Regions from separate parts of the Comamonas terrigena NBRC 13299 genome, predicted to be linked through region 2. Evidence: predicted binding sites of a transcription regulator. Region 2 holds the regulator's gene; each other region holds the start of a gene.

Region 1 (3,247 bases), 390 kb from region 2:
GTCAGTGGCCGTGTGCGGCGTTCGGGTCCGAGACGCCGGAGTACACCCCGGGCTCTGCCTGGCCGCTGACCTCCAGAATGCCGACCAGGCCCTTGCCGGTGCGTGACAGCGCATGGTCCACCAGCAGGTAGTTGCCGGGCACCTGCGGGGTCAGCTCGACGATGGCGGCACCTCCTGGTGGCACCACCGTGGTCTGCACGTTGTGCTTGATGGCGGTGAGCGAGGCTTCGTCATACACCTTGTCAAACACTTCGCCGATCACGTGGAAAGACGAGATCTTGTTGGGTCCGCCCACGCCGAAGTAGATGCGCACCTTCTCTCCCACCTTGGCCTTGAGCTTGTGCTCCTTGGTCAGCGCCCCCACCGCACCGTTGAACACGTAGTACTGCGGCAGTTCCGCGGCCATCTTGTCGAAGTCCACTTCCTGGTGGGTTTTGGCCCCGATGGGACGGGTGGTGTACATCTCGCCCTGCATCACATAGAACTCCTTGTCCACCTGGGGCAGGCCGCCTTCGGGCTCCACCAGAATCATGCCGTACATGCCCGCCATGATGTGGTGGGGCACCAGCGGCGTGGCGCAGTGGTACACGTACAGGCCGGGGTTCAGTGCCTTGAAGGTGATGGTCTTTTCCTGGCCGGGCGGCACCTGGGTGTGTTCGCCGCCGCCCAGGCCGCCGTTGACGGCATGCAGGTCGATGGAGTGGATCATCTTGCTGCTCTTGGCATTGGCCAGCGTCAGCTCCATGGTGTCGCCTTGCTTCATGCGCAGCATGGGGCCTGGCACCTGCTTGTCGAACGTCCAGTAGGTGAAGGTGGTGCCGTCATCCAGCTGGCCCACCAGCTCCACGGTCTCGATGCGTTTCTGGTGCTTTTGCGGGCCCGCGGCCTTCACGGCGGGGGGCACGGCACTGGGGTCGGCGGCAATGCTCACGGCACCGGCCAGGGCCGGAGCCATTGCGGCGGCCGGCGTGTACAGGGCTTCGGGACCGGGGGCGTTCTTTTGCACGGCCTTTTCGGCTTCGACCGTGGTGCCTTTGACCTCCAGCTTGCCTTCCATGCCGATCTGGCGGTGGCCGGGGATGGTGCAGTAGTAGCTGAAGGTGCCGGCCTTGGTCACCTGGAAGCGCAGCGTGGCCGGGGCCGTGTCGGCATTCACCTTCTTGGAAACCACATTCAGGCCTTCGACGGCCAGATCGTGCTCGGCACCTTCGCCGCTCTGGAGCACGATCTCCACCGTGTCGCCCACTTCGGCCACGATGGTGGGGTTCACCTGGCCCTTGGCGTTCACATAGACCATCTTGCCGTCGACGATGTTGGTCGTCAGTGCCACTTTGCGCACCTGGGCGGTGGTGGCTTTCTTGGCGGCTGCGGCGGTGGGGGCCGCCTGTGCACTGCCGAGGCTGGGGGCCAGATTCAGCGCCAAGGCAATGGCGAAAGCAACGGGGGTCAGGCAACGTGTCGAGGTCATACGCTTCTCCTTGTAATCCCGGCAATCGGACTGCGGTGCCCAGAAATTTGGACGTCGCATCTGCTGCCGTTGAAGGGAATTCTTCGGAGATTCGGAGGACGTCGATTTGCGTTGGATCAAGCGCCAAATGGCGTGGCGCAGGCCAACCACACAAACCGCGTAGGGCCAATAAAAGGAGTGCAATCAGCCTTTTATGCCCAGACGACGCGCCAGTTTGTGCAGATTGCTGCTATCGATCTGCAAGCTCTTGGCGGCGGCGCTCCACACGCCCTGGTGCTGGCCCAGCGCCTGTTCGATCGCGTTGCGCTGCACATGGTCCACCTGCTCGCGCAGGGAGCTGAAGGTGCTGCTCACCTGGCCTGCCGCCGCGCCCGGCAGGGCGGCACCGGGGGCGAGTGCCGGTGCCGACAGCGGCGCGGCCTCCAGGTCCAGCGAGGCCGCGTCCAGGCTGACGATGTCGGTGCGGCGTGCCCCGTAGCTGACGGCCTTGAGCGCGGCGCGGCTGATGACATGCTCCAGCTCACGCACATTCCCGGGCCAGGCATAGCGGCGCATCGCAAGCTGGGCATCGCTGGTCAGGCGCAGGCTGCGCAGGCCCAGGCGGCTGCGGTTGAGTTCCAGAAAACGGCCGGCCAGCAGCAACACATCGTCGCCGCGTTCGCGCAGCGGCGGCACATGCAGGGGGTAGACCGACAGGCGGTGGAACAGGTCGGCGCGGAAGCCGCCGTCGCGCACCTGTTCGTTCAGGGCGCGGTTGGTGGCGGCAATGATGCGCACATCCACCTTGCGCGGCTGGTCGGCGCCCAGGCGCTGGATCTCTCCGTTCTGCAAGGCGCGCAGCAGCTTGGCCTGCACGGGCAGCGTGAGCTCGCCCACCTCGTCCAGAAACAGGGTGCCCTGGTCCGCACTTTCAAACCGCCCGGCGCGGGCGGCCACTGCTCCGGAAAAAGCCCCCCGGGCATGGCCGAAGAGCTCGCTCTCGGCCAGGGTGTCGGGCAAGGCAGCGCAGTTCACATGCACCATGGGCTGCTGGCGCCGGCGTGACAGCTGGTGCAACCGGCGCGCAAACAGCTCCTTGCCCACGCCGGTTTCGCCCAGCAGCAGCACCGGCATATCGGTTTCGGCCACCACGGCCAGTTCCTGTTGCAGCCGCAGGAGGGCAGGGCTTTGGCCCACGATGTCCTGCAGTGCGGCGGGCGTGGCATCGGAAGGCTGGGCGCTGCGCGACAGGCGCAGTGCCCGCACCTCGGACTCCAGGTGCGCCATGCGCACCGTGGCCTCGATCAGCGGCACCCGCGCCTGCAGCCGTTCTTGGGCCTGCTCGTCGAACGTACCGATGTCCAGGGCGTCCAGCGTGATCACCCCCCAGTGCCAGCCTTCGATGGAAATGCCCAGCCCCATGCAGTCGTGCACGGGCAGCGCCTGGCCTGCACGTTCGGTGAGCAGGCCGTCATAGGGGTCGGGCAGGCTGCTGTCGTGGTGAAAGCGTGTGAGTTCGCCGCTGCGGGACAGGATGGTGGCCAGGCGCGGGTGCTGGCTGACGGTGAAGCGCCGGCCCAGGGCTTCCTGCACCAGGCCTGCCGCGGCCACCGGGCGCAGGCATTCGCCTTCCAGCCGCAGCAAGGCCACTGCGCCGCAGTGAAATTCGGCTTGCAGGCTTTCGACCAGGCGTTGCAGGCGCACGGCCTGCGGCAATTCGGTGGAAAGATCGGAAAGGACCAGGGAATCGAGCATGGTGAAAACAACCGGATGGGGTATTTGTGACCGGGCGGGGCGGGG
Region 2 (3,247 bases):
GCCGACCAGCTGTCTGCACGCCGTGCACTGCAGCTGCAGCTGCTGACCAACCGCAAGGCCACGGACCCCCGCACCACCTGGGAGCAGGATGTGGCGGCGGTGCTGGCTGCGGAGCGCAGCGACAGCGCGGCCCAGCGCCTGCAAAGCGCACTCAAGGCCTTGCTGCGCGGCAGCAAGTAAACCGGGCGCCAGCGCAGGGCCTGCGGTCCCTGCGCTGCAGCCGTAGCAAGCCAGCCTACCGGCTGGCTTTTTTTATGCCTTTTTCAGGGTTTGTGGGGACGCTGCAGGCCGTGACGCGGCAGACAGAGGCTCGCACAATGGGGCATCTGCCTGCCACAACAAGGAGAGACCCATGCTGTTGCGTCGCTGGATGTGGATTGCCTGGCCCGCCTTTCTGGCCGCCGGGGTGATGGAGATGCTGGTGTTTGCCGTGGTCGACCCGCTGGAAATGCAGTGGCTGTCGGCCTATGGCGAGGTGTCGCGCCTGGGCGTGTGCACGGTGGCCTTCTTCCTGTTCTGGGCCATCATCATGATGGCATCGGCCATGACCAGCCTGCTGGCGCTGTCCCCGCAGGAGCTCAATGCCCGGGAGCGCCGCGTCCCGTCGCTATAAGCGGGCTCTGTGAAGTGGGGGGAGGGGGAGTTCTCCTCCTGGGCTGTGCGGGCAGGCCCGCGCAATGCCGAAATACAGGAATGCCGTGGTGCGGCAAGGCCGGGGCGCCATGAAAAAAGCCTCCGGAAGGAGGCTGGGGTGCTGGATCCGCGCTGCGGTGGCGGGCGCGCTTATTCGCAGGCGTGCTGGCTGTTGACGATGCGCTTGAGGCCTTCGGTGTCCAGGATGCGCACATGGCGCTGCTTCACTTCGACCAAGCCTTCCTCGACAAACTTCGAGAAGGTGCGGCTGACCGTTTCCAGCTTCAGGCCGAGGTAGCTGCCGATCTCTTCGCGCGTCATGCGCAGCACCAGCTCGGAAGACGAGAAGCCCCGGGTGTGCAGGCGCTGCACCAGGTTCAGCACAAAGGCGGCCAGGCGCTCTTCGGCACGCATGCTGCCCAGCAGCAGCATCACGCCGTGTTCGCGCACGATCTCGCGGCTCATCACCTTGTGCACATGCGACTGCAGGGCCGTCACTTCGCGCGACAGCTCTTCCAGGCGGTCGAACGGCATGACGCAGACTTCGGCGTCTTCCAGGGCCACGGTATCGCAGGTGTGGTGGTCGTGCACGATCCCGTCCAGGCCAATGATCTCGCCCGCCATCTGAAAACCTGTCACCTGGTCACGGCCATCTTCCGTGGCCACGCAGGTCTTGAAGAACCCGGTGCGGATGGCATAGAGCGCCGTGAAGTCTTCGCCATTACGGAACAAGGTGCTGCCCCGTTTGATTTTGCGACGCGTGGCCACAATATCGTCAATACGGTGCAACTGCTGCTCATTCAAGCCTGTGGGCATGCACAGTTCGCGCAGATTGCAGTTGGAGCAGGTGACTTTGATAGGGGGTGGTGTCATGGCACTGACGCCTTGGGCTCCCGCTGAACGGGCCATTGGACGTAACGCAGAAAGGTTATCGGGCTGGGAGGCGAGAGAGGGGGTGCTCAGTTGTGCGAATGATATGAATCAATTGTCTCAGGAATGGTATTTGAATGTCTTGATTTGCATCAAGGCTGATTTTCCCGGGGTGCGGCACAGTGCTGGGCAGCACCTAAGGAATATTCAATGACAGCAGTAACGCCGGAGCTTTTGCGTCGGTACGACGTGCCTGGGCCCCGTTATACCTCTTATCCCACCGCAGATCGCTTTATTGAAGCATTTGGTCAGGATGATTATGTGTTGGCGCTGGAACAGCGCAAGCACCATTCTGCGGCCAAGGCGCTTCCCATGTCACTGTATGTGCATGTGCCTTTCTGTGAGGCCCTGTGCTACTACTGCGCGTGCAACAAGATCATCACCAAGCACCATGAACGCGCGCAGACCTATCTGCAGTACCTGGAAAAAGAGGTGGCTCTGCAGGTGGCGCATTGTGGCAAGGGACAGGCGGTCAGCCAGCTGCACCTGGGCGGCGGTTCTCCCACCTTTCTGTCCGATGCCGAGCTGACCCAGCTGATGGACACGCTGCGCGCCAACTTCAGTTTTGAAGCGGTGGGCGAATATTCCATCGAAGTCGATCCCCGCACCGTCACCCGCGAACGTCTGGCCCACCTGGCGCAGCTGGGCTTCAACCGCCTGAGCTTCGGGGTGCAGGATTTCGACCCCGATGTGCAAAAGGCGGTGCACCGCGAGCAGCCGGCCGAGCAGGTCTTTGATCTGGTGCAGGCGGCGCGCGAGCTGGGTTTCCATTCGGTCAACGTGGACCTGATCTATGGCCTGCCCAAGCAGACCGCGGCATCGTTCCAGCGCACCCTGGAACAGGTGTGCCAGCTGCGGCCGGACCGGATTGCGCTGTATGCCTACGCGCATCTGCCGGAGCGCTTCAAGCCACAGCGCCGCATTGCGCAGGAAGACCTGCCGGAGGCTTCGGACAAGCTGTCCATGCTCTCGGGCTCCATCGATGCCTTCATGCAGGCCGGCTATGTCTATGTGGGCATGGACCACTTCGCACTGCCGGAAGATGCGCTGGCCATTGCCAAGCGGCAAGGACGGCTGCACCGCAACTTCCAGGGCTACAGCACGCAGCCGGACTGCGACCTGATTGCCCTGGGGGTGTCTGCCATCGGCCGCGTGGGCGCCACCTACAGCCAGAACGCCAAGACCCTGGAAGAGTATTACGACTTCCTCGACCAGGGCCGGCTGCCCGTGGTGCGGGGTTTGGCGCTGGGGCGCGACGACCTGGTGCGGCGCGCCGTCATCATGTCGCTGATGTGCCAGGGCGAAGTGCTGTTCGAGCCCATGAGCCAGTCTTGGCTGCTGGACTTCCAGCGCTACTTCGCGGCCGAGCTGGAAATGCTGGCCCAGCAGCAGGAGCAGGGCCTGGTGGTGATCGACGACGACGGCATCAAGGTCACGCCCATGGGCTGGTTCTTTGTGCGCGGCGTGGCCATGACGTTTGACCGGCATTTGCAGGCCGGCAAGAACCGGGCGCGCTTTTCCAGGATCATCTAGCCCATGTGGCTGTCGTTGCTTGGAACCGCTTTCTTCATGGGGCTCGTGGGTGGGCCCCATTGTCTTGCGATGTGCGCCGCACCCTGTGCGGCCATCGTCTCGCCGCTGCGCAGCGGGGGGCGGGTGGTGTCCATCCAGCCTGAAGGGGCTT
Region 3 (3,247 bases), 1.1 Mb from region 2:
AGGTGCATGGCTGCGATGTGGAGGCATTGCATGCCCATACCACCGACGGAGTAGCAGCAGACGCCTGCGTGAGCGATCAATCGGGCGCGGTGTGCACCATCATGGTGGCCGATTGCCTGCCGGTGCTGCTGGCCCACCGCCATGTGCCGGTGGTGGCCGCAGCCCATGCGGGCTGGCGCGGACTGGTGGGGCAAGACGGTGTGGGCGTATTGGAGACGGTGTTTGCCCGTTTTGCAAGGCAGGTACAGGCACGCCAGGTGCATTCGGCGCCTGCAGCTCTGCCACATGCTGCTGAAGTCATGTCGGTGCAGACGGTGGCTGACATCGCAGCCGATACCCAGGTCTGGCTGGGGCCGTGCATCGGCCCCACGGCGTTCGAGGTGGGCAGCGAAGTCCGCCAGGCGTTCGTCACTGCATCCGCGCAAGCGGCCAGTTGCTTCACCCCTGGCGCGGTGTCGGGCAAATGGTGGGCCAACCTGCCAGGACTGGCCCGCCAGCGCCTGCAGGCGCTGGGTCTGACGGGCATCTACGGAAATGACGGCAGCACGCCCTGGTGCACGGTCACCGACAGCGCCCGCTTTTTCTCTCACCGCCGTGATGCTGCGGTGCTGGGCAGTACGGGAAGGATGGCAGCATGCATCTGGCTGGAAGGGCAAGCGCCTGCAGCGCGAAGCTGACGGCCATCATGCCCAGCCGGCTGGGCTACCCCGGACACCGTGGCGCCCCTTTGGGGCGTGATCGCAGCGATTGATCGACGGCCCTGCGCCGGTGGGTACGCACAGTTTTCAATTGCTTGCAACTTGCCTGGATGGCCCGGGCGCACTGTGGCGTGCGCGCTGCAAGTGGCATGCCGTTGGTCGGCATCCGTCTTGCAGGGACGCTGTTCTGCCGGGGCGGTGGCGTTCGCTGGTCGCACCTCGGCAGGGACAACGGGAGCGGAGTCAATGCCCGTCGTGGCTGGCTCCTCGATCGTTCCGGTCGGTGTGGGCTTGGTGGTGGTTGCAGGTGGCTCCTGGGCAGCATCCCAGGCTTGCTGCTCGGCTTCGCGCCGGGCTTTCAAGCGGCGTTTTCGCTCGGGCGTGGCCATGATGTAGCCCACGATGGCCATCGGTAGCAGGCCATACAGCACAAACGTCACGATGCCGCCCAGGACCGAACCCACGGGGTTGGTGGCTTCGGCAATGGCCATCATCAAGGTGACATAAAACCAGGCAATCAGGATCAGGTACATGGCGCCAAGCATAGGGCAGAGGGCGGTATGCACACCGGAAAACGCCGTGAATCGGGCTTGATGTCTGTCAACGTCTCTCCAAGCAAGGCACAGTGCGGCGCTGGGTTGCGTTGTCAGCGCCTGCCGCCTCGGCAACAATGGATGCAAGCCCGTTGGTGACACATGGCATGCGGGCTGACAGCGACAGCAACACCAAGGGGACAAGGCAGGCATGAATTCTGAACCTATCTGGGGCCAAAGTGCCCAGGCTTTCCAGCAGTTCTTTGGCGAGCATTGGGCCAAGACCCTGCAGTCATTCCAGCAGATCGATCCCAAGGCGCCCGGCACCGTACCGCCGGTGCAGTTCGAGCCGGGCAAGCTGCAGGCGCTGCAGCAGGAATACGTGCGGGAAGCCACGGCCTTGTGGGCTGCCGGCATGAAGGCTCCCGTGCCCAAGGACAAGCGCTTCAGCGCCGCCCCCTGGGAACACAATCCGCTGGCGGCATTCTCGGCTGCCAGCTATGCGCTCAACGCCAAGGTGCTGACCGGCATGGCCGATGCGGTGCAGGCGGACGAAAAGACCCGCCAGCGCATCCGCTTTGCCGTGGAGCAATGGGTGGCGGCCATGGCGCCCAGCAACTTTCTGGCGCTGAACCCCGATGCCCAGCAAAAAGCCATCGAAACGCGTGGAGAGAGCATCGCCAAGGGCGTGCAGAATCTGTTGCACGACATCCAGCAGGGCCATGTGTCCATGACGGACGAAAGCGTGTTCGAGGTGGGCAAGAACGTGGCCACCACCGAAGGCGCGGTGGTGTATGAGAACGAGTACTTTCAGCTGATCGAGTACAAGCCGCTGACGGCGAAGGTGCATGAACGGCCCTTCCTGATGGTGCCTCCCTGCATCAACAAGTACTACATCCTGGACTTGCAGCCCGACAATTCGCTGATCCGCTATGCCGTCAGCGAGGGGCACCGCACCTTCGTGGTCAGCTGGCGCAACCCCGATGCGACCATGGGCGACCGCACCTGGGACAACTACATCGAAGACGCCATCCTGCGCGCCATTGCCGTAGTGCAGGAGATTGCCGGTGCGCCCAAGATCAACGCGCTGGGTTTCTGTGTGGGAGGCACCATGCTGGCTACCGGCCTGGCGGTGCTGGCCGCGCGCGGAGAGCACCCGGTGGCCAGCGCCACCTTCCTGACCACGCTGATCGACTTCCAGGATACCGGCATCCTGGATCTGTTCATCGACGAGAACTTCGTCAAATACCGCGAGATGCAGATGGGGCAGGGCGGGCTGATGGCCGGTCAGGACCTGGCATCCACCTTCAGTTTCCTGCGCCCCAACGACCTGGTCTGGAATTACGTGGTGGGTAACTACCTGAAGGGTGAAACCCCCCCCGCGTTCGATCTGCTGTACTGGAACAGCGATTGCACCAATCTGCCGGGTCCCTGGTACGCCTGGTATCTGCGCAACTTCTATCTGGAGAACAACATGGTGCAGCCGGGCAGGGTGACCGTGTGCGGCGAGCAGATCGATCTGCGCAAGCTCAAGCTGCCAGTGTATGTCTACGGTTCACGCGAAGACCATATCGTGCCCATCACCGCGTCCTATGCGTCCACCCAGGTCCTGCCCGGCCCCAAGCGCTTTGTGATGGGAGCCTCCGGTCACATTGCGGGGGTGATCAACCCTCCTGCCAAGAAGAAGCGCAGTCACTGGATTCGGGAGGACGGTGCACTGCCGCCCACCCATGCTCAGTGGCTGGAAGGGGCGCAAGAGCAGCCCGGCAGCTGGTGGGAAGACTGGGCCGGCTGGCTCAAAGGGCAGGCTGGCAAGCAAATTGCTGCGCCCAAGCGCTACGGTCAAGGCACCAAATACAAGGAACGCATGCCAGCACCCGGCAGCTACGTGCTGCAAAAAGCCTGAGGTTTCGCTGCCGCAGCCCTGGAGGACAGGGCAAAATGCTGCGGTGCAATATCTGAAGCAGCCGCTGCACGGCCCTCGGGCTGTCGTCGGCTGCGGAGCTCAACCACCCC

Evidence for each region. Region 2 encodes FNR, which switches genes on or off when oxygen is low (the NO sensors DNR and NnrR bind a similar motif). Its sites were predicted from a motif close to TTGATNNNNATCAA; they were not measured.
Region 1: a site for FNR is predicted at 1,575-1,588, ahead of nirK (copper-containing nitrite reductase). Genes of this name have one in related genera too.
Region 3: a site for FNR is predicted at 1,289-1,302, ahead of CT3_RS10055 (PHA/PHB synthase family protein). Genes of this name have one in related genera too.

What each region holds. Positions count from the first base shown of each region.
Region 1 covers NZ_AP019749.1:3,689,130-3,692,376, reverse strand. Annotated here, with positions in the region: gene nirK (copper-containing nitrite reductase) at 2-1,468, opposite strand; gene norR (nitric oxide reductase transcriptional regulator NorR) at 1,652-3,202, opposite strand.
Region 2 covers NZ_AP019749.1:3,302,751-3,305,997, reverse strand. Annotated here, with positions in the region: gene CT3_RS15150 (DUF349 domain-containing protein) at 1-180, shown strand, start outside; gene CT3_RS15145 (hypothetical protein) at 353-613, shown strand; gene fnr (fumarate/nitrate reduction transcriptional regulator Fnr) at 784-1,506, opposite strand; gene hemN (oxygen-independent coproporphyrinogen III oxidase) at 1,714-3,096, shown strand; gene CT3_RS15130 (sulfite exporter TauE/SafE family protein) at 3,100-3,247, shown strand, end outside.
Region 3 covers NZ_AP019749.1:2,214,094-2,217,340, forward strand. Annotated here, with positions in the region: gene CT3_RS10045 (purine nucleoside phosphorylase YfiH/LACC1 family protein) at 1-677, shown strand, start outside; gene CT3_RS10055 (PHA/PHB synthase family protein) at 1,443-3,137, shown strand.